DNA from 2 places in the Salinicoccus bachuensis genome. Region 1 is predicted to be linked to the other one. Evidence: predicted binding sites of a transcription regulator. Region 1 holds the regulator's gene; the other holds the start of a gene.
What was found. Region 1 encodes CtsR, which represses protease genes until heat stress. Its sites were predicted from a motif close to ATGGTCAATAAAGGTCAAACA; they were not measured.
Positions count from the first base shown of each region.

Region 2: the regulator CtsR is predicted to act here: its motif matches at 2,813-2,833, upstream of RQP18_RS01530 (ATP-dependent Clp protease ATP-binding subunit).

Region 1 covers NZ_CP138333.2:2,507,145-2,518,273, forward strand. The annotation lists gene RQP18_RS12660 (ATP-dependent Clp protease ATP-binding subunit) at 1-573, opposite strand, end outside; gene RQP18_RS12665 (protein arginine kinase) at 575-1,639, opposite strand; gene RQP18_RS12670 (UvrB/UvrC motif-containing protein) at 1,593-2,111, opposite strand; gene RQP18_RS12675 (CtsR family transcriptional regulator) at 2,116-2,583, opposite strand; gene RQP18_RS12680 (NupC/NupG family nucleoside CNT transporter) at 2,788-3,999, shown strand; gene RQP18_RS12685 (GNAT family N-acetyltransferase) at 4,100-4,654, opposite strand; gene RQP18_RS12690 (metallophosphoesterase) at 4,809-5,618, shown strand; gene RQP18_RS12695 (hypothetical protein) at 5,626-5,907, opposite strand; gene RQP18_RS12700 (YerC/YecD family TrpR-related protein) at 6,056-6,343, opposite strand; gene RQP18_RS12705 (ATP phosphoribosyltransferase regulatory subunit) at 6,504-7,307, shown strand; gene hisG (ATP phosphoribosyltransferase) at 7,304-7,909, shown strand; gene hisD (histidinol dehydrogenase) at 7,906-9,138, shown strand; gene RQP18_RS12720 (pyridoxal phosphate-dependent aminotransferase) at 9,143-10,177, shown strand; gene hisB (imidazoleglycerol-phosphate dehydratase HisB) at 10,122-10,700, shown strand; gene hisH (imidazole glycerol phosphate synthase subunit HisH) at 10,697-11,129, shown strand, end outside.
Region 2 covers NZ_CP138333.2:290,062-301,190, forward strand. The annotation lists gene RQP18_RS01515 (M24 family metallopeptidase) at 1-851, opposite strand, end outside; gene RQP18_RS01520 (cystathionine gamma-synthase family protein) at 904-2,103, opposite strand; gene RQP18_RS01525 (iron chaperone) at 2,241-2,609, shown strand; gene RQP18_RS01530 (ATP-dependent Clp protease ATP-binding subunit) at 2,875-5,010, shown strand; gene aldA (aldehyde dehydrogenase) at 5,142-6,593, shown strand; gene RQP18_RS01540 (class I SAM-dependent methyltransferase) at 6,807-7,406, shown strand; gene RQP18_RS01545 (hypothetical protein) at 7,504-7,668, shown strand; gene RQP18_RS01550 (superoxide dismutase family protein) at 7,815-8,420, shown strand; gene RQP18_RS01555 (aldo/keto reductase) at 8,574-9,641, opposite strand; gene RQP18_RS01560 (D-glycero-alpha-D-manno-heptose-1,7-bisphosphate 7-phosphatase) at 9,710-10,246, opposite strand; gene RQP18_RS01565 (DUF1801 domain-containing protein) at 10,280-10,747, opposite strand; gene RQP18_RS01570 (cation diffusion facilitator family transporter) at 10,916-11,129, shown strand, end outside.

The sequences.
Region 1 (11,129 bases):
GCGGGTGATCTCCTTGGACCTGCCGATGACCGGGTCGAGCATTTCATCACGGGCAATCTGCGTAAGGTCGCGTGCCAGTGAATCCAGGGTTGGTGTATTGTGATCCTTTTTCATGCCGTCCTTCTGCTGGAACGACTCGGGGTTGCCGAGCATCTTGATGACTGCAGCACGGGCCTTCGTAATGTTCAGGTCGAGATTGGACAGCACACGTGCGGCCACACCTTCACTCTCCCTGATCAGGCCGAGCAGGAGATGCTCCGTCCCCACGAAATTATGGTGGAGCTTGCGTGCTTCATCCATTGACAGCTCGATGACCTTCTTCGCTCTCGGCGTGTAGTGGATGGATGAGGAAGGTTCGCTGCCTTCGTTGATCAGGTTGAACACTTCCTCCTTCACTTTCTCTTCGGTGATATTGAAGGATTCGAGCACTTTCGCGGCGATCCCTTCATTTTCCTTCACGAGCCCAAGCAGCAGGTGCTCGGTCCCGATATTCGAATGCTTGAGGTTGATTGCCTCTTCCTGTGCGTAAGCCAGCACTTTTTGCGCTCTTTCAGTCAGTCTCCCAAATAACATATTATTCCCCTCCTAATAGTTGTCTCATCAAAGCCGCACGCTCTTCTTCAACAGCATGCTCCAAGGACGTGATCTCTTTATCTTTTTCATTCAGGCGCATCTTGATGAATGCTGGCTGAATAAGTTGAATCCACTTCTGGAACTGGAAATCCTCATGTTCAATCAGCTTGAGGTCGGTGCCGAGCTTCAGATCGCTCAGACATTTCGCCGCTTCTTTCAATGGCATCCTGTAGGCATGCTTCAGGAGGCCGTAGGAGCGGTAGACCGAATCCTTCACTTCGAGAAGATGTTCACTTTCAAGCCATGAGCGCATCTCCATCTCTTCTTCCACAATGCGTTCTTTCAGTTCGTCAAGGTTGTTTATGATCTCTTCTTCCGTCTGCCCGAGCGTCAGCTGGTTCGACAGCTGGTATATATGACCGAGCGGGACGGACCCTTCTCCATATATACCTCTTAATGTAAAGCCGAAACGGCTCAGATTCGCAGCCAGCGTCTGGATGCGGCTGCCGAACGTGAGCGCCGGCAGGTGGAGCATCACCGATGCCCGGAGGCCGGTGCCGACGTTTGTCGGGCAGGCGGTAAGATAGCCGTATTTTTCGTCAAATGCATAATCGACTTCCGACTCCAGCATATCATCGATCGCGTCCGCTTTTCTATAGAGGTCGATCATCGGGATGCCGACACCCATCGTCTGGATGCGCAGGTGATCCTCTTCGTTGACCATGATGGAAACGGATTCGTCTTCACTAATATAACTGAGGAGCCCCCGCTTCGTAAACAATGGGCTCACCAGATGCTTTTCAACCAGCAGGGCCTTGTCCTCGAACTGGAGGCCATTCATCTCCACACGCCGGTATCCATCCAGTACCGCTTCCAACTTCGCCAGCACAGGTTCGAGGCCACCATCGTCCTTCATCATGTAGGGGAAGGGGAGATGGCTCACGTTACGGGCCAGCCTGACCCGTGTGGACATTTCAACCGGCAGTTCCTCGACATCCTGCATCCATGGGCTGATATGGCTATATTCCATCACTATCACCTGCCTGTTCCAGCGCTCTGATTTCATCACGCACTACTGCCGCCTCTTCAAACTCCTGGGTTTCGACAAGCTTTTCAAGCCGGCCCCTCAGCTGCTCGAGCTTTTTCCTCGTTTTCAGATGGGCGCGGGATTTCACCGGCATCTTCCCGGCATGTTCCGACTGGTGGGCCTGCACCCTGCTGATGATGTCGGCGGCCTGGCTGCCGAAGGTGGCGTAGCAGTCCGGACAGCCGAATTTCCCCATCTGTACAATGGTGTTGATGGTGGAGCCGCATGTCCCGCACTGCTTCGGACGCCGCTGCGTCTGCTGCAGGGACGGGTGCTCGGACAGTGACTTGAGCAGCTTCTGGATGTTGAAGGTATCGTCCGGATAACTGAAATCATTCTCAAACGATGCGTTGGCGCACTGCTCACAAAGAAACTTTTCAGTCTTTTCGAAGCCGTTGCCCTTTGAGATATGAATGGTTGCTTCTCTTTCGTTGCATGATTCGCATTTCATCCAATCACTCCTCAGTGTAGAGAATGACATCAATCACCCTCGTCAGTATATTCGCACGCAGGCGATCGCGGTATGGCAGGTCGAGCATCAGCGATTCCCTCTCCAGGACCGCATCTATGATTTTCGCTTCTTTCATGGTAATCACTTCATTCTCCATCAGCGACTGGACGATATGCTTTGCATTCTGCTGCGAAATGCCATCGCCGATCAGCTGTTTCAGACGCGCCAGATACTCGGATTTGGAATGGGTCTCGACCTTGGTGATCCTGATGTATCCGCCACCGCCTCTCTTGCTTTCCACGGTGTAGCCATGTTCGTTGGTGAAACGGGTCTTTATCACATAGTTCAGCTGTGAGGGGACACAGTCGAATTTCTCTGCGATATGCGCGCGTTTGATTTCCACGACTTCACCGCCGGATTCTTCAATCAGCTGCTTGAGATACTGTTCGATTATATCCGACATGTTGCGCATTACATCACCCCTTTTGACCTTCTTTGACTAAATTATATATCCTATACTCAAATATGGCAAATGTAATGTTTTGCATATCCCCCTTTATTTCTGTAAACGTTTGCATTATAATGAATCGGGATGATTTTGTCACATGATTACATATACAGACAATAACGCCATGCTATATAATGAACACAACTTATCTTTTATGGGGTGAAATTCTTGAATATTCTAATGGGTATCATCGGAATCTTATTTACATTCTTCCTTGCATGGCTTGTCAGCAGCAACCGCAAGCTCGCTTTCAAAAAATGGAAGAACATTCTGATCCTGCTCGCCATCCAGCTGCTGCTCGCTTTCATACTTCTTTCCACTGGCGCAGGACAGGCTGTCATCGAATTTCTGGCCACCGGCTTCAACGCACTGCTCGGATTCGCTGCTGAAGGTGTCGCCTTTGTCATGGGTGACCTGACGACACTTGAAGATGGATCAGCTGCAGATGTATTCTTCTTCAACGTGCTGTTGCCGATCATCGTGATTTCAGCACTGATCGGAATTCTGCAGTTCACCAAAATACTGCCCATGATCATCCGCGCGCTCGGTTTCCTATTGACCAAAATTACCGGCATGGGATATCTCGAATCCTATAATGGTGCAGCATCCATGATCCTTGGACAATCCGAGGTCTTCATTTCACTGAAGAACCAGCTTGCGCACCTGCCAAAACATCGGCTCTACACGCTTTCTGCACAGGCTATGAGTTCGGTTTCACTGTCCATTGTCGGCTCCTATATGACAATGCTCGAACCGCAGTATGTCGTTACGGCGATTGTACTCAACCTGTTCGGTACATACGTCATCGTGCACATCCTCAATCCATACGATGTCACCGAAGCGGAAGATGCTGCAGATGTCGATGACAACCCGGATGCAGGCAAATCGTTCTTCCAGATACTCGGGGACTACATCATGGATGGTGCCAAAGTTGCGATGACCGTTGCAGCAATGCTGATCGGTTATATCGCCCTCATCGCCATCCTGAACGAAGCATTCCTGCTCATCCCTGGCATGAACATCACATTCCAGGATGTACTCGGCTACATCTTCATGCCGATCGCATTCCTCATCGGAATTCCTTGGGCCGAAGCCCAGCAGGCGGGCAGCCTGATGGCAACAAAGCTGATTACGAACGAATTCGTTGCGATGCTCGACTATACGGGTATGGCGGACGAGTTCAGCCGCAAATCCCAGGCGATGATCTCCGTGTTCCTGGTTTCATTCGCCAACTTCTCAAGCATCGGTATCATCGCGGGCTCCGTCAAAGGGCTGCATAACGAGAGTGGCGACAAAGTGGCGCGGTTTGGCCTGAAGCTCGTATACGGTGCTTCCCTGGTCAGTGTACTCACAGCCGCAATCGTCGGCTTCTTCGCTTAATGAAAATGAATGTATAGTTAAAGAGATTGGGGTTGCGACCCCAATCTCTTTTTGTTTCAAATCATTTTGAGTTGTCTCCCCCTCATCATCCAACTCCATCTTAAGTTCGTTCTGCTTCATCCAATACAGGCTGACCAAGGATTTCTTCATCGAAGCGCTCCGGAATCAGCACTTTACGCATCAACCCATCGACATCACCGTATTCCTGCTCATGTGTGGCGTAGAGCTCATATCCCCGTCTTTCATAAATCCCTTTCAACCATGGATGGAATTTCAATGATGTGCCCAAAACCACCGCCGGAGCCTTCAGCATATCCCTCAATATTGTTTCTTCTACATATGTGAGAAGCCTGTCTCCTACACCCTGGCCTTTATACTCCGGTTTTGTTGCGAACCACCAGACAAATGGGTAACCGGAAATCGAAATCCCTTCGTCCCAGGGAAATCTGATCGTTATCGTTGAAATGATTTCACCATCACGTTCCAGTACATATGCTGTAGAGTGCGTTATATTATTAGACACATCTTCCAGGTCCACATTAACCGAGGGCCATTCTATGCCCAGTTCTTTAAGTGGTTCAAATGCACGCTTCATCAAATCCAGAAATTCTTCAGCATCCTCTTTTACAGCCACTCTGATAATATCTTCGGACATTGTCTCCCTCCATCCATTTAATTCATATTCACTAACTAGGAATATTTTACAGTATATCTTTCCATCAGATTGTGGTCAACCCGATTGTTAAAATGGCATTTGAAATTCAGGATGATAGAATTGATATAAAATAAATGTGATGGAGAGAATGATGATGAGAATTGGCGTTATTTCAGATCTGCACATAGACCGCAGTGATATCGATAAAAATGAAATGGAACAGCTTCTGACACATGAAATCAAAGCACAGGAACTGGATCTGCTGCTCATTGCCGGGGATGTGTCGAGCCACTATAAAATGACCTCCGCGTTCCTGAAGGCACTTTCCGACCTGGCACAGATCAAGGTACTCTTCGTCCCGGGGAATCATGACTATTGGCTGAAAGAGGAGGATACCCTCACAACCCCCGAAGTATATGAACTATATAAAAATATGCCGGGGAGTGTGCTGGAAGCGCCTTACATCATCAATGACGACTGGGCGATTGTCGGCCACAGTGGATGGTATGACTATACTTATGCGGATGCCCGTTTCAGCGAGGAAAAACTGACCCGGGGCAAATTCTACGGCGGCACCTGGCAGGATAAACTGAATATAGACTGGCAGCTCCACGACAGGGAGCTCTCCAAAATATTTGCCGAAAAAGTAAAAGGGGACCTGGAGAAGGTGAAGGATAAAAACATCATTCTGATGACCCATGTCGTTACACATAGAAGGTATGCCGTCCCGATGCCGCACCGCCTGTTCGACTATTTCAACGCGTTTATAGGAACGTCTGATTTTGATGGATTGTATGAAAAATACCCCATCAGATACAGCATCATGGGGCACGTGCACTTCCGGCATCAATTCAGGCAGAATGATGTTACGTACATCTGTGCCTGCCTGGGCTACCAGAGGGAATGGCAAACGGATGATATCCACGCTGAAATCAGGGATACTTTGCAGGTGATAGAAATATGACTTTTAGTCAATATGATTTTCTATTCTTATTGATCAGGCGAAGACCTGAATAGTAAATTCCAGTAAAAATGATGAATGTAATAATGATCGGCGTTATATTATCTATACCCACACTCATATCTATAGTATCTGAAGAAATGGGTGTGGCATCAAAAAATACTGCTCCAAAGTATGCTGTGCGACGACCGATTTCCGCACTTGAAAACAACATTATCAAAAAGTTAATTGCTAAGATAATTAAAGTTGTCACGATTGAAGCACCAACACTGTCAATAATCCGTTTCCTCATTTTCTGCTCCACCCTTTCTGAAGTTGGTCCACCATTACAGTTCCACATTCTCATAATACTTCCCAACCAATCAACGATAGAACTGAATTTTTGAAATATTTTAAAATTTTATTTGGATAAAAATTGACCTTAACTTGATTAAGGTCATCTAATCCAGCCGATCGATGATCGTATGGTATCCCTCGCTGCCATAGTCCAGGCACCGCTTGACCCTTGAGACCGTGGCGCTCGAGGCGCCTGTTTCATTCTGGACCCTGGAGTATGTATGCCCCTCCTTTATCATCTTTGCCACCTGGAAACGCTGCTTCAATGAGACAAGTTCGTTTGTTGTGCATAGATCATCGAAAAAGTGATGGCATTCTTCAACCGTTTCAAGCTTCAGTATCCCTTCGAACAGATCATCGAGCTCTTTGCCTCTCAGTTTATCTATTTGCATATGCTTCCCTCCATTTAATACGCCCATCATATCAAAGCACTTTAGCGTTTTAAAGTGTTAAATCAAATTGTCTGAAAGTCTTGTCAGCACCGATTTATTTTGTTATTATCAGATTTATTGATTATTCTTTATCACGCTAAAGTATTAAAGGAGATATGGTATGAAAAACGATTTGATCATCCGACGCCTGAAATTTGCACAGGATTATACACAACTGCTTGCCGATGAAAACTATCAGCTGGTCGACATGAATATGGTGGAGCCCTTCAATATCGACGATAAGCGCCACCATTCCTCGACCATCATCTTCGAGCGCAACGAACAGCTCTTCTCCATCCGCAGCGACTGGACGCGCTCCCTGCTCAACTACAGTGAGAACTATCATCTCAGCCAGCGCTTCTTCGGATACTTCGGCCCCGTGGTGAGGAATTACGAGACATTCCATCAGGCGGGAGTGGAACTCTACCGTCCCACTGATGAGGAGATACTGTCGAGCATCGACATGCATCTGTCGTTCGTCACAGAAAGGTACAGCGAGAAATTCCATTCGATCGTGGTCAATGACGATACGCTGCTCGACCTCTACATCGACAAGTACGCACTCGATTCCGGCATACGCAATCTGGTCCATGAAAAGAACCTGTCGGAACTCCGGAAACAGCTCGGACAGACCCACCCGCTCTACATACTGCTCTCGGCCAAGGTGAGCGACCAGATGGACCTTGTGAACGCCGAGTTCGGCGACAGCGAAATCATGCGCTTCATCGACAGGCTGAAGCAGGCGCTTGGAGGCTACGGCATGAAGTTCATACTCGACCTGTCATTCCGATCCCCACAGTCGTACTACAACGGCTTCTATTTCCAGGCCTTCCTGGATCACGACTATCCGCTTCTGAGCGGCGGGGAATACAACAGCAGCGCTTTCGGCATTGCGGTAAACCTATCTAACGGAGGATTGCTATGATTACAGTCGCACTTACGAAAGGCCGACTTTTCAAGGACTTTCTCAAATACATGAATGAAAACGACCTGAACAACTATATCAGTGCCCTGGACGGCGAGACGCGCTCGCTCTACACCGTCGTGGACAACGTCAAATTCATCTTCGCCAAAGGACCGGATGTGCCGACCTATGTCGAAAGCGGTGTGGCGGACCTCGGCATCGTCGGCTCCGACATCATCACCGAAGACACATTCAATATACTGAATGTCTCCCAGCTGCCGTTCGGCGACTGCCACTTCTCCGTGGCCGCCCTCCCAGAGCAGGAGGAGTTCAAGGTCATCGCGACGAAGTACACCAACATCGCCCATGAATATTTCAAGAATAAACGGCAGGATGTCTCACTGATCCACCTGAACGGCTCGGTGGAACTTGCACCGCTGCTCGGACTCTCGGACGGCATCGTGGACATCGTCCAGACGGGCGGCACGCTCAGGGACAACGGGCTCGTCGAGCACGAGAAGATCATGGACATCCATGCACGGCTCATCGCAAACAAGCGGACCTTCTACACAAAAGAGGATGAGATCTATGACTTCATCCGTGAAATCGGGGTGATCGAATGAATGTCCAGGAATTCAGGAAGGCTTTCGACCAGAAGCGTGATGGTGCCGGATTCGACGGCTATAAGGATGTGATGGACATCATCGAACGGGTCCGTACCGAAGGGGACGCCGCCCTCCGTGACTATACGGAGAAGTTCGACGGCAGGACGCCGGAATCCTTCAAAGTGCCGAAAGCGGCGCTCAAGGCAAGCTATGACGCCATATCCGATGAGGAGAAGGCGGCGCTCGAGACGATCCGCACGCGCATTGAACGCTATCAGGAGAGCATCAAGTATGAGGACAGGGACGACGGGGAGTTCCAGTACGTCTACCATCCGATCGAGAAGATCGGCGTCTACGTGCCCGGCGGCACGGCACTCTATCCGTCGAGCGTGCTGATGACCGTCGTACCTGCGCTTGCTGCAGGCGTCAGGGAAATCCATGTCACGACCCCGACATTCGACGAGAACAACATCACATTTGCCGCCCTCTACATATGCGGGGTGGAAGATGTCTATACTGTCGGCGGCGCACAGGCCATCGCCGCACTCGCCTACGGGACGGAATCCATTCCGAAGGTCGATAAGATCGTCGGCCCCGGCAACTACTATGTCGCCCTTGCCAAACGCCTGCTGTTCGGCGAAGTCGGCATCGACATGATTGCAGGACCGAGCGAGATACTGATCTATGTCGATGGGGATGTCCATGTGGATGCGATCGTCTACGACCTGTTCGCCCAGGCCGAGCATGATCGGAACGCACGGACATTCCTGCTCAGCGAAGAGGAGGCGGTCATATCGGAAATCGAAGCCCGTCTCGAGGCGCTGATCGATGCACAACCGCGCAGCGAAATCATTCGTGCCTCCATCCGGGACAACCATTACGCGGTCGTCGATTCCCGGGAAGCACTGCTCGATATGGTGAACCACATCGCCCCAGAGCATGTCTCCATCCAGCACCGTGATGCCGACATGATCATACGCAACATCAGATATGCCGGTGCCGTATTCAACGGCTACTACTCTCCGGAAGCCATCGGGGACTATGCCGCAGGCCCTTCCCATGTACTGCCGACCGACCGGACGGGGAGGTTCAGCCATGGACTCAATGTGAACGACTTCCTGACGAGCCATGCCGTCATCTCCCTCGGGAAGGAAACCTACACCGAAATCGCTGGACCGGCGAAGACCGTCGCCAGGCGTGAACAGCTCGACGCCCACTATCAATCTCTACGGATCCGAACGGAGTGATGAAATGATCCACATGGACCGCAATACAAGTCCGATCCCCCCGCTCAGCGACGCGGTGATCGCAGAAGTCGTCAAAGAAACGAACATCCATGAGTATCCAAGTGATGAAATCACACGCTTCAAACAGCTGTATGCCGACTACTACGGCATAGACAGCAGGACGATTGAAGTCGCCAACGGCTCGGATGAATGGATCCAGAAGGCCATCATGACGCTCGGGCAGAATGGTGTCATGACACTCGCTCCGGATTTCGTCATGTACCATGAATATGCCGCCCAGGTGGATGTGCCCGTATATACCGTTCCCTGCAATGAAGATTTCCAGTTCGACTTTGACCAGGTCGTCCGGGCGATTGAAGAGAAACGGCCTTCCCTGTTCCTGATCTCGGTACCGCACAACCCGACCGGACAGATGTTTGCAGACAGCGAACTGAAGGCGCTCGCCGATGCCATGGAGGACGTGGGCGGCTACCTCGTCCTCGATGAGGCGTACTTTGAATTCGCACACGCCTACACGCGGCCGGAAGGGGACCATGTCCTCATCATCCGGACACTGAGCAAGATGTTCGGCATCGCCGGCCTCAGGGTCGGCATCGCCATTGCGGAAGGGAAGACATTCGGGAAGATCACCCGGCTCAACCACCCCTACCCGGTGAATTCACTGTCATTGAACCTGGCCAGCAGAATATTTTCGGAGAAGCCGGCGCTCGATGCGTTCGTACGCTACCAGCTCGACTCGAAAGCACAGCTTGCCGAGTCGTTCAGCCAGGTATCTGATAAAATAAACATCATCGAATCCAATACGAACTTCGTCTTCACCTATGGCAGGCATGCACGTTCGCTCGGTGCCTACCTTCTCCAGAATGGCTACCAGCCGAGGATGTATGACGCCGCACCGCTCGGGGATGTCGTCAGATACTCGGTGATCCGGCCGGAGGATTACGGCCAGCTCAATCAATTAATCAAAGAATGGAGCAATCAATATGATCAAGAAGGAAAGAGCAACAAAGGAGACGAAGATCTCCATATCACTCGATGAGGAAAAATCATTCAGGGAGTCCTCCATCTCGACGGGAGTGGGCTTCTTCGACCATATGCTCACACTGTTCAGCTTCCACTCCGGGCTCTACCTGAATGTGGAGGCGGACGGCGACCTCGAAGTCGACGCCCACCATACTGTCGAAGATGTCGGCATCATCCTGGGCCAGATGCTCCGCGAACTCTATGTGGAGAAAGCATCCTACCAGCGCTACGGCACGACATACATCCCGATGGATGAATCCCTTGCGCGCGTGGTGCTCGACCTCTCCGGCCGGCCGCACCTGAACTTCCAGGCGAACTTCTCGAAGGAGACGGTCGGCACGTTCGACACCGAACTGGTCATGGAATTCTTCAATGCGGTCAGCATGAACAGCCGCATGACGCTCCATGTCGACCTGCTCAAGGGCGGCAACACCCACCATGAGATCGAAGCAATCTTCAAGGCGTTTGCCCGCAGTCTGAAGGCGGCACTCGCACCGAGTGACGCCGGCATCCCCTCTTCGAAGGGTGTCATCGAATGATCGGCATCATCGACTACTCACTCGGCAACATACAGAACATAAAGAATGCACTCGAGAAACTTGGATATGACTATATCCTTTCAAGCAAATATGAAGATCTGGCGGACTGTGACACCATCCTGCTGCCGGGCGTCGGCCACTTCGGCAACGCAATGGAGACCATCACCCGCCTCGGCATCAGGGAGGACCTGCTGAAGCTGGCCGAGACGAAGCGGTTCATCGGCATCTGCCTCGGCATGCAGCTCCTGTTCGAAGAAAGCGAGGAGGGCAATGCCCGGGGCCTTGGGCTGCTTACAGGCAGAATCACCAGGATGGAGACGCCCCACCCTGTACCGCATCTCGGCTGGAACACGCTGGAGAGTCCGTCCCCCGTACTTGATGGCAAGGATGTCTATTTCGTACACAGCTTCATGGCGACCGGGACGGACG
Region 2 (11,129 bases), 400 kb from region 1:
AGTGTTTCATTGATGCCTTCATTGATCACGTCTGCAACCTCCTGGACGTGCCCAGGTGCTTTGCCGAGGATCATGGTCCTGGCCATCGGAGTGTGGTACCGCTTATAGCATCCGGCAATTTCAAGCGTCAGTATATCGCCTTCGCTATATCTTCTGTCGGACCATGTGATATGTGGGCTGGCTGTCAGTTTTCCGGAAGGGATCATGGGTACCATCGATGTATAGTCCCCGCCGAAATCATCACTTCCGTAGATCTGGGCGTGTGTGATGGCGGCTGCAACCTCATTCTCCCTGACACCGATATTGACAGTATCGTATGCTGCCTGCATGGCTTTTTCTACGATTTGGGCGGCATTCCGCATATAGCTGATTTCCGTATCACTCTTGATGACCCTGACCCAGCTGACAAGATTTCCGGTATCCTTCAATTCAGCATTGGGCAGACCGACCTGCAACCTTTCATGGCACATCGCCGTATAGTAGAATGAATCCATTTCGACACCGATCTTCTTGTCGTCCTGACCGCACTCGACCAATACTTCAGCGACATAGTCCATGGGATGTCTGATGGTCGACTGTACATATTCATCCGGGTAGAAGCGGATGCTCGATTCCTTCATCCAAGTTGTCATTTCCGCGCCGCTGGCGTCCATTTGCCTGCCGATCCATATCGGTTCTTCCTGATCGATGAAGACGAGGACGACCTGATTTACATAGAAGCTCCATGCATCATACCCCGTCAGGTAGTACATGTTTGAGGGGTTGGAAATGATCAGCCCCTCGACCCCGTATTGCAACATCTTCTGTTTCGTATTATTCATTCTGATATCATATTCCTCTTTGGAGAACATGGGCCTCTCCCCTTTGTCTGTAGAATGGTGCTCAAAAGCCGGGTGTCAAAGATTATGATGGGGTATTATGGACGTTGAGTGCCTGCAGTGCATTTTCAAGGTCCTGCTTCAAGTCGTCGAACGACTCTATACCTGCAGAATACCGGACGAGTCCCTCGGCGATTCCGAGTTCCGCCCGCTCTTCCGGGGTGGACTCTACATGACTGGTCGTCCGCGCCGGTCCGACTGTCGTCTCGACGGCACCAAGATTGGCTGCCCTATTGGCAAATTCGAGTCGTGGCAATACTTCTTTGACGGCTTCCATGCCGCCATGCAGAGAGAAGCTGAACATGCTGCCGTACCCTTTCATCTGTTTTTTTGCGATTTCGTGGTTCGGGTGGCTCTCAAGACCGGGGTAGAATACTTCCACCACAGCAGGATGACCGGATAGGTACTCGGCAAGTCTACCTGCATTCTCCGTCTGTTTCCACACTCTCAGATCCAATGTCTTCATCCCTCTGATCATCAGGTAGGCGGCATTGGGATCCATGGTGGCTCCATTGATTTCACGATAGTGGAAGACCTGTTCCACAAGATCTTTTCTTCCGCATAGTACACCGCCAAGTGCATCTGCATGTCCGCCCAGAAACTTCGTGGCACTGTGGATGACAAGGTCGGCTCCGAGTGACAGTGGGTTCTGCAGAATCGGGGTGGCGAATGTATTGTCCACGACAAGCAGGGCATTCTGTTCTCTGGCAAGTTCTGCAATCCTTTCGATATCGGTAATTTTTACGGTTGGGTTGGTCGGCGTCTCAAGATGGATCAGCCGGCAGCCTTTTCCGATTTCAGTTTCCATCGCCTCGTGATTGCCGGTCTCACACAGTTCAATTTCAATATCGAGTTTCGGCAGGAATTCTGTAAATATCTTGTTGGTTCCGCCATATGTGTCCTTGATGCTGACAACACGGTCCCCGGGGCGCAGGAATGTGTGGAGCGTATTGCTGATGGCCGCCATACCGGTGGAAAAACTGGTCGCCGCTTCAGCGCCCTCCATCTGCCTGACCTTGTCTTCGAATGAAGCGACGGTCGGGTTTGTATTTCTTCCGTAGATGTGTCCCTCTTCTTCACCAATCGCCACCTGATACCAGTGATCGAGGTCATCATAGTTATAGGCGACGCTGTTGACAACCGGCACCTGGCTGGCTCCATGGACCCTGTACGCCTTCTCTCCCGCCCAAACAGCTTCTGTTGCATGATCTACATTTCTCTTCATTTCTACACACCCCTTTAATATAATGGAAACGCTTACATAAATATACGTTTAGTGTACTATAACATTAAAAGGGTATATTTATAAATATAAATGTATTATTTAATGAAGAAAAAATTTAAAGCAGAGGTGGAATGGCAATGGCAGTTTTTGATGAATTCATCAATGGAATCGACAATGGGGAGCAAAGGGAGAAAGTGGAACAGGTACTTTCATGGGTGCATGACACATATCCGGATATGGAAAGGGTGGTGAAGTGGAACCAGCCGATGTTCACCGATCACGGGACATACATCATCGGCTTCAGTGTGGCAAAGAAGCATATGTCGGTTGCACCCGAGAATAAAGCGATCACAGAATTCAGCGGTGCGCTGGAAGAAGCGGGTTATGCTCATACAAGTCAGATTTTCCGTATACCGTGGGACAGTGAGGTGGATTATGATCTCTTGAAGAAAATCATCGATTTTAACATTGAAGATAAGGCAGGGCTGGATACATTCTGGCGGTGATCAAAACACAGTGCAGGGACTGGATGCTGGTTCCTGTTTTTTTGTGGAAAATCAGATCAGATGCTTGAAAGTCAAAGAAGGTCAATGTATAATATAGTTAAGGTCAAAGTTAGTCAATAAGTAATCGATTTATAACTTTGATCCGGCTATTCCTAGTGAGCAACTTTGTTGAAACAACGTTTTAAAGGATTTATAATTATACTATGGTCAAATAAAGTCAAACTTAATAGAATGATGATATATGAAATGAAGGAGGAACCTATTCATGAAATGCCAAAATTGTGGTATCAATGATGCGAATGTCAATCTGGCAATGAACATTAATAACCAGAAGACGCAAGTCCACTTATGTAATGAATGTTTCCATGAAATCAGAGGCCAGATGATGGGCGGCAGTGATTTCTTTTCCGGGTCTCCTTTCGAAAACTCAGACTTCAACGATAAACATTTCCAAGGAAATGGCGGCAGCCAGACGGGAACGAGAACGAGGCAGAAACAGGGAAGCAGAGGAGATGGCCTGCTGGATCAGCTTGGCAAGAACGTTTCCGATGAAGCGAGAGCGGGCAACATAGATCCAATCATCGGACGTGACACGGAAATCAAGCGTGTCATTGAAACGCTGAACCGAAGAAACAAGAACAATCCGGTACTGATCGGTGAGCCGGGTGTCGGTAAGACGGCGATTGCTGAAGGTCTGGCCCTCAAAATCACAGAAGGCGCAATACCTGCCAAACTGACGGATAAAGAGGTCTACCTGCTTGATGTGGCATCACTTGTGGCCAATACAGGCATACGAGGCCAGTTTGAAGAGCGAATGAAGCAGCTGATTTCTGAGCTTCAGGAACGCAAGGATGTTATCCTCTTCATCGATGAAATCCATCAGATCGTCGGTGCAGGTACAGCAGAAAGCTCCCAGATGGATGCGGGCAATATCCTGAAACCGGCACTGGCCCGTGGCGAAGTGCAGATCATCGGTGCGACGACATTGAAGGAATATCGTCAGATTGAAAAGGATGCTGCACTGGAACGCCGTCTGCAGCCGATCATTGTAAAAGAGCCGACACTGGAGGAAGCGGAACAGATTCTTCAGGGAATCAAGGACCGCTACGAAAAATTCCATGAGGTGCGTTACTCGGATGAGGCCGTCCATGCATTTGTGACACTGTCCGACCGCTATATCCAGGATCGTTTCCTGCCGGATAAGGCAATCGATCTGATGGATGAAGTCGGCTCACGGTTGAACCTCTCCAACGCGGAAAGTGACGCGAACTCCATCCAGCAGCGTCTGAATGAAATCGCCCAGGAAAAAGAGGAAGCGGCAGAGCGTGAAGAGTATGAAAGGGCGGCTAACCTCAAGTATCAGGAAATACAGCTTGAAAAACAGCTGGAGAAAGCCAAGGATAAAGAACAGGTACTCGATGTCGAGGTTTCCGATATCCAGCTGATCGTCGAAGAGAAGACGGGCATCCCTGTGACGAAACTGCAGGCGGATGAACAGAAGAAGATGCGTGACCTGGAGGGCGAGCTTGCCAAAAAGGTCATCGGACAGGAGGAGGCCGTCGGCAAAGTGGCCAAAGCCGTGCGCCGCAGCCGTGCTGGGCTGAAGTCGAAACACCGTCCGATCGGTTCGTTCCTCTTTGTCGGGCCGACAGGTGTCGGTAAGACGGAGCTGACCAAGGCACTGGCCGAAGAGCTGTTCGGCTCCCGTGATGCGATGGTCCGGCTCGACATGAGCGAGTATATGGAGAAGCACACCGTGTCCAAGATTATCGGTTCACCACCGGGATATGTCGGACATGAAGAAGCGGGACAGCTGACGGAGAAAGTCCGTCGTAACCCCTACAGCATCATTCTGCTGGATGAGATAGAAAAAGCCCATCCGGATGTGCAGAACATGTTCCTGCAGATCATGGAAGATGGACATCTGACAGACTCCCATGGCCGTACGGTCAGCTTCAAGGATACTGTCATCATCATGACAAGCAACGCGGGTACGGGTGTAAATACAGTGAGTGTCGGATTCAATCCGGACAAGCATGAATCCGTATCGACGCTGGACAACTTGAGCGACTACTTCAAGCCTGAATTCCTGAACCGTTTCGATTCCATCATCAACTTCAACGCACTTACTGAAGAGAACCTGATTGAAATCGTTGATCTGATGCTTGCCGAGCTTCAGGAGACTGTCGAGGAGAACGATATCAGCATCTCAATCACTGATGAAGCCAAGCGTGAGCTTGCGAGACTCGGCTATGACAGACGTTTTGGTGCAAGACCGCTCCGCCGGGTCATTCAGGACAAGATCGAAGATCAACTGACCGATCTCATTCTGGAAGAAGAGACAGTGGATAAGGTGAGAGTAGAGATGGAAGATGAAGAGATTGCAGTTGTGAAAAGCTAATTCGGATATATTCAAAATGAAAGGCTTCCGGCCCCAGATAGGGGCGCGGGAGCCTTTTGCACTTTCTGGTGTGGTTTCATATTTGCAGTAGGCGGGAAGAGAACTCCAATAATACTCTAGGAGGAGATACTGTGAAGGACCATCAGTTATATATAAACGGTGAATATACTTCATCAACCGGGGACGAATGGATTGATATCATCAATCCAGCAACGGAAAAAGTGGTATCAAGGACACCAAAAGGTACATCAGAAGATGTCGACAAGGCAGTGGAGGCAGCTTCCCGGGCCCAAACTGAATGGGAACAGGTGCCAAACATTGAACGTGGCAGGATTGTGCATAAGATGGGAGAGAAGATTGCTGAAAGAAGAGAGACATTCATTGACCTGCTTCAGGAAGAGCAGGGGAAGGATTATGAACTGGCAAGTGGTGAAGTGGACCTGGCCATAGATTATTTCCAGTATATGTCCGAGTGGGCAAGAAGAATCGAAGGCGATATCGTGCCGAGCGATCGGCCGAATGAAAACATTCTGGTCTATAAGAAGCCCATCGGGGTTGTAGCCGGCATCATTCCGTGGAACTTCCCGGTCTTCATCCTGGCGAGGAAAGTAGCCACAGCACTGATGACAGGATGTACTGTCGTAATTAAGCCGAGCCAGCATACGCCCAATACGGCGATGGAATTTACGAAAATCGTCGATGAGATGTCGGAAGTGCCTGCCGGCATATACAACGTCGTAACAGGTGCAGGATCCGAGATCGGCAATGCCCTGGCATCGCATGAAAAAGTCCATATGGTGACGATGACGGGCAGTATCACTGCCGGTACGAAAGTGATGGAAGCGGCGGCCCAGAACATTACAAAAGTGAATCTGGAGCTCGGCGGCAAGGCGCCGGCCATAGTGACTGAAAATGCAGACCTTGATCTTGCGGCAGCGGAAATCGCAACTTCAAGACTTGCCAATAACGGCCAGGCCTGTACAAATGCAGAGCGTCTCTATGTACATGCAAATGTGGCGGAAGAACTGACTGGCAAGCTTAAGAAAATATTCGAGGAAAAGACATTCGGTAATCCGCGCAAAGACAAGGAAGCCGATCTTGGCCCACTCGTCAATCAGGACCGTCTCGAAACGGTCGACGAGATGGTTCAGAATGCCATTTCATCCGGTGCCAAAGTCGTCACTGGAGGGGGAGCTGCAGAGGTAGAAGATGGCTTCTTCTACAAGCCGACCATTCTGACGGATGTTACGCATGAATCCGATATCATGACAGACGAAATATTCGGGCCGGTGCTTCCGATATCTACTTTCAGTACTTTGGATGAAGTTATTGAAAAAGCCAACGATACGGTATATGGACTTTCTTCTTCCGTCTATACTGAGGACCTGAACGAAGCGATGCGTGTCGTCAATGAGATGAAGTTCGGAGAAACCTATGTCAACCGTGAAAATTTTGAAGCCGTCCAGGGCTATCATGCCGGCATGCGCCAGTCAGGTCTTGGCGGTACAGACGGCAAGTATGGCGTAGAAGACTTCCTGGTGACCCAGGTCGTCTATATGCAGTATAAGGAAAACAAAAAATAAAATGGTGTCAAAAAGGTGCGGCAACTCGAGAGGTTCTGCACCTTTTCAATATATAAAGGGAGATTATTCTTCACCACAGTTTTTAGGGCCTGGCCAATTGCAACGGTAAAAAATAATCTATTTATTGCGATAAAAGTGTTATAATACACTAAAGAAACCATATACATAAGTGGCAGTGAGGGCATGTGTTCCCAATTGATGAGGAGGGAAGTCATGAAAAACCAGGCAATGATCAAGAAGTTCGACAGGCAGTCAAAAACGTATGACAAAAGAAGGGGAAGTGACCCGACTGACAAATATCGAGCACGCATCATTCCGGAAGCTTGGGGAAAGGTTCTGGAGGTGGGCATAGGTGCTGGAGGCAATTTTCCGTACTACAATGATGACATTGAATTGACAGGTGTCGATTTCAGCCCCGAAATGCTGAAGGCGGCGCGCACAGCGGCCGCGGATTACCCCTTTGAAACGACGCTGGTGGAAGTGGATGTTGAGGAAGTTCAATTTGAGGAGGACAGTTTCGACACCATCGTCTCGACGCTTTCATTCTGTGCCTATAGAGACCCTGAAAGTGTACTCGCCAGATTCAGAAAATGGTGCAGACCGGGAGGGACCATATTGATGATGGAGCACGGGGAAAGTACAAACAGGCTGCTTGCAGGAGCTCTGAATGTATTGGATCCGGTTTCCATGAAGGTGCTCGGCTGCCATCAGAACAGGAATATTTCCGACATTGTAAGGCACTCCGATTTGAAGATTACGAAGGAGGAGAGACATCTGGCCGGCTGCCTGTACATGCTGTGGGTAAAAATATAAATAATGATAAAGGCGGGACAGGAGAACATCTTCTGTCCTGTTTGAAAATGTGGCAGTAGGGGAATGGAGCAAGTAGCAGAAATGGAAAGGAGTCCATATGAAACGCTTTAGACTTTTGGTGGCAGCGACAATGCTGAGTACAGTGATGGCAGCATGTGGAATGAACAATGATTCTGATGAGTTCGATCAGCAACAGACAATAGACGATACGATGAACCAGCAGGGCCAGGATGGATCTGATGATGGCAACAACCAGGAATGAACATCTACATATTGGTTGATTTTTTAGGGAGCGGTCGGATATGACCGCTTTTTTGGTTCCATCTTATATAGGCAGCATGGGAAATGAGTTTAGGTTCATGTTATATGGGAATCGAATATATAAGACAGGTTGGAAAGGGGTATGTCATGAAAATCTGGAAGCTTTTATTTTTGATGCTGATGATCGGTGTGGTGCTTGCAGCCTGTGGCGGCAATGAGGAACCGGAAGCGGAAGATCAGGAAAGAGTGGATGAAACGATTGACGAAGAAAGGAATGATGTTGCCGAGGAGACGAATGAGCGCGCTGAAGAAGAAGTCGTTCTTATGAACAGTGAGGGCGAGGAGACCGCGACTGCTACACTGAGCGAGGGTGATTACGGAGTGAATATTGCGCTTGTCGGACAAGACCTCCCGGCCGGAACACATGGTTTCCATATTCATGAGACGGGCTCATGTGAACAGCCGGACTTTGAGTCAGCAGGCGGGCACTACAACCCGACAGACGCCAACCACGGATTTGACGATCCTGAGGGCCCCCACGCAGGAGACATGGAGAACATCGAAGTTGCTGAAGATGGCACTATAAACACGGAAGTCACGGCAGATATGGTGACGATGGAAGAAAATCAGGAGACTACGCTCTATCCGGAAGGTGGTACAGCACTCGTCATCCATTCAGGCGCTGATGACTATGAGAGCCAGCCTTCCGGTGACGCAGGGGAACGCATCGCCTGTGGTGTAATAGGAGAATAGTGGCATGGAAAGCCTGGAGAGAATGATAAGGTGAGCTTCATGAAGGTAGTGAAGTCATCCGCATTCATATCGGGTTTACAAATATAAAATAGACCAATAGAAAACTCCGGAAGCCAAAATGGTCTCCGGAGTTTTCTATTGGTCTATTCGCCGCTATTCAAGTTCCATTGATTTCTTATAGCCCTCCAAATAGGGGATTTCTGACGGAGAACCTTTATCGATGCTGTTCATCGCACGATGCCATAGTGGGTAGTATGGTTCCGGCCGGGCGACGGATTCGATCCTGTCATGCTCTTTTTGTGTCAGCCGTATATCATATGATGCGATATTCTCACGGAGCTGCTCTTCATTTCTTGCCGCAATGACCACTGGTCCCACATTCGGGCGATCCTTAATCCATGCCAGGGCAATCTGCGGCACTGTGGCATTGCGGTTTTCCGCAACTTCCTTAAGTGCGTCTATGACATCATAAAGGCGTTCATCATCCTTTACCCAGGGCTCGGGCCAGCCTTCGCCCTGACGTGTACCTGAAGGGGCTTCGTTATTGCGGTCGATTTTGCCGTTCAGCAGCCCTTCACCGAGCGGACTCCATATCATGGAGCCGACCCCGAGTTCACTTCCTGCCGGAAGCAGTTCATATTCCGCTTCCCGCGCTTCAGGCGTATAGTAGATCTGCTGGGTGATCGGTGGAATGAGCCCCCTCTGTTCTGCAATCGTATAGGTTCTGGCCAGAGCCCAGCCGCTGTAGTTCGAAACACCCCAGTAGCGTATCTTTCCGGACTTGATGAGGTCGTTCATCGTTTCAATCGTCTCCTCGACCGGTGTATGCCCGTCCCACAGATGGACAAAATAGATGTCCAAATAATCCGTACCGAGCCGTTCTAGGGTCCGGTCGATCGACGTTTCGATATTAATGCGTGAAGCGCCTCCGGCATTGGGGTCCTCTCCGAGGTCAAACCCTGTTTTGGAAGTCAGGAGCACTTTGTCCCGCCTGCCTTTGATCGCTTCACCAAGTACCCTTTCTGCATCCCCTTTAGAATAAAGGTTGGCCGTATCGAACATGTTGATGCCTGCATCGAGACATATGTCCACGTGACGTCTCGCTGCTTCTGCATCAATGTTGCCGGTAGGCTCAAACCCGTTCGTCCCACTGAAAGGGATGGTGCCGAGAATATACTTTGGCACTTTCAAACCGGAATTTCCGAGATAGATGTAATCCATGATATCCTCCTTAAAAACCTTTTGGAAGTTAAATTCCCCCTGGAGGTGAACGTAAACATGTCTATATGTCACATCCCTTTTCCATTCACCAGCCAGTTGGAAAATGAGATGAGATCCTTGAAATGATAATCTGCACCGATTTTCTTATTTTTCCTGTTAGCGATGAAGACGGTCCGAGTGCCTGCATTCCGTCCGGCCTGGATATCCGGTTCTCTGTCGCCTACCATGTAGCTCTCCCCAAGGAAAATGTTGTGCGCTTCTGCAAGCTCCAGAATCATTCCCGCTTCCGGCTTCCTGCAGACACAACCTTCATGGGGCATGTGCGGACAGTAGGCGATATCATCCACCCTGGCACCCGATGCTTCGAGAAGATCCACGAGTCTATCGTGTATTTCCCCAAGTTCATCCTCCGTCATATAGCCAAGGCCGACACCGCCCTGGTTGGTGACGATGAACACTTTCCAGCCATCCTCATTGAACTGCCTGATGGCCTGCTCCACACCTTCAAGGAGGTGGAGGTCTTCGGGGCGGTTCACGAACTTCACCCGATGATTGAGTACTTCATTGAGGACCCCATCCCGATCAAGAAAGACTGCCTTCTGCATAAGCTTCCTCCTTTCTATCCATTTTCCTGCATACTAAGATTTCCCGGATTCATACAGTTCAATCCATTCATCCACTGTCAATTTCCCGGCAAGTTCCCCAAGCAGTGCATAGGGAACCCTGTCCGGATTGGAAAATCGAATACAGCTTTTGCCCATGTTGAGCTTGGTCGTCATGTGATTCGGATATGCTTCTGTAAACCATTCGTACAGTTCATCGTCGCTATATATCCCCATATGATATACGGCAAGGTGCCTTTTTTGGGCGGCGACGCCTATAAAGGGAAGGGCGCTGTCATCCACGTGGTAGCCTTCCGGATACGTCTCCTTCGGAACAATATATGTCGGCATGCCGTGCTGCATCTCTGCTTGGAAGCCTTCGGGGAGGTTTTCACCGATGATTCTCCAGGTTTTTATAAAAGCATCCCGCCATCTGTCATCGATATTTTCGATATACGCATCAATGTCCATGCGGTCACCTTCCTCATTTTTAAGAGTGGTCATGACTCCATTTAACCACAAAGTTTAATGATTGGATGTAAAAATACCTTATTTCTGATGAATGCTGCAGAATCATAGGAGTGGACCGGCCATGCAGAGGACTTTTGCATATTCGCTGTGTAAAGACGGCCATGCTGATATAATTGCACATGAAGAGACACTACAGGAGGGATGGATATGGCACACGACCATGCACATGGATCGAACAGGAAGGTTCTGCTGGCCAGCTTCTTCATCATTACCGGCTATATGCTGGTCGAAGCAGTCGGCGGCTGGCTTACGAACAGCCTCGCCCTTCTGTCGGATGCAGGACATATGCTGAGCGATGCGATAGCATTGGGGGTTGCGGTCCTGGCCTTCAGTCTGGGACGGAGGACGGCCAACT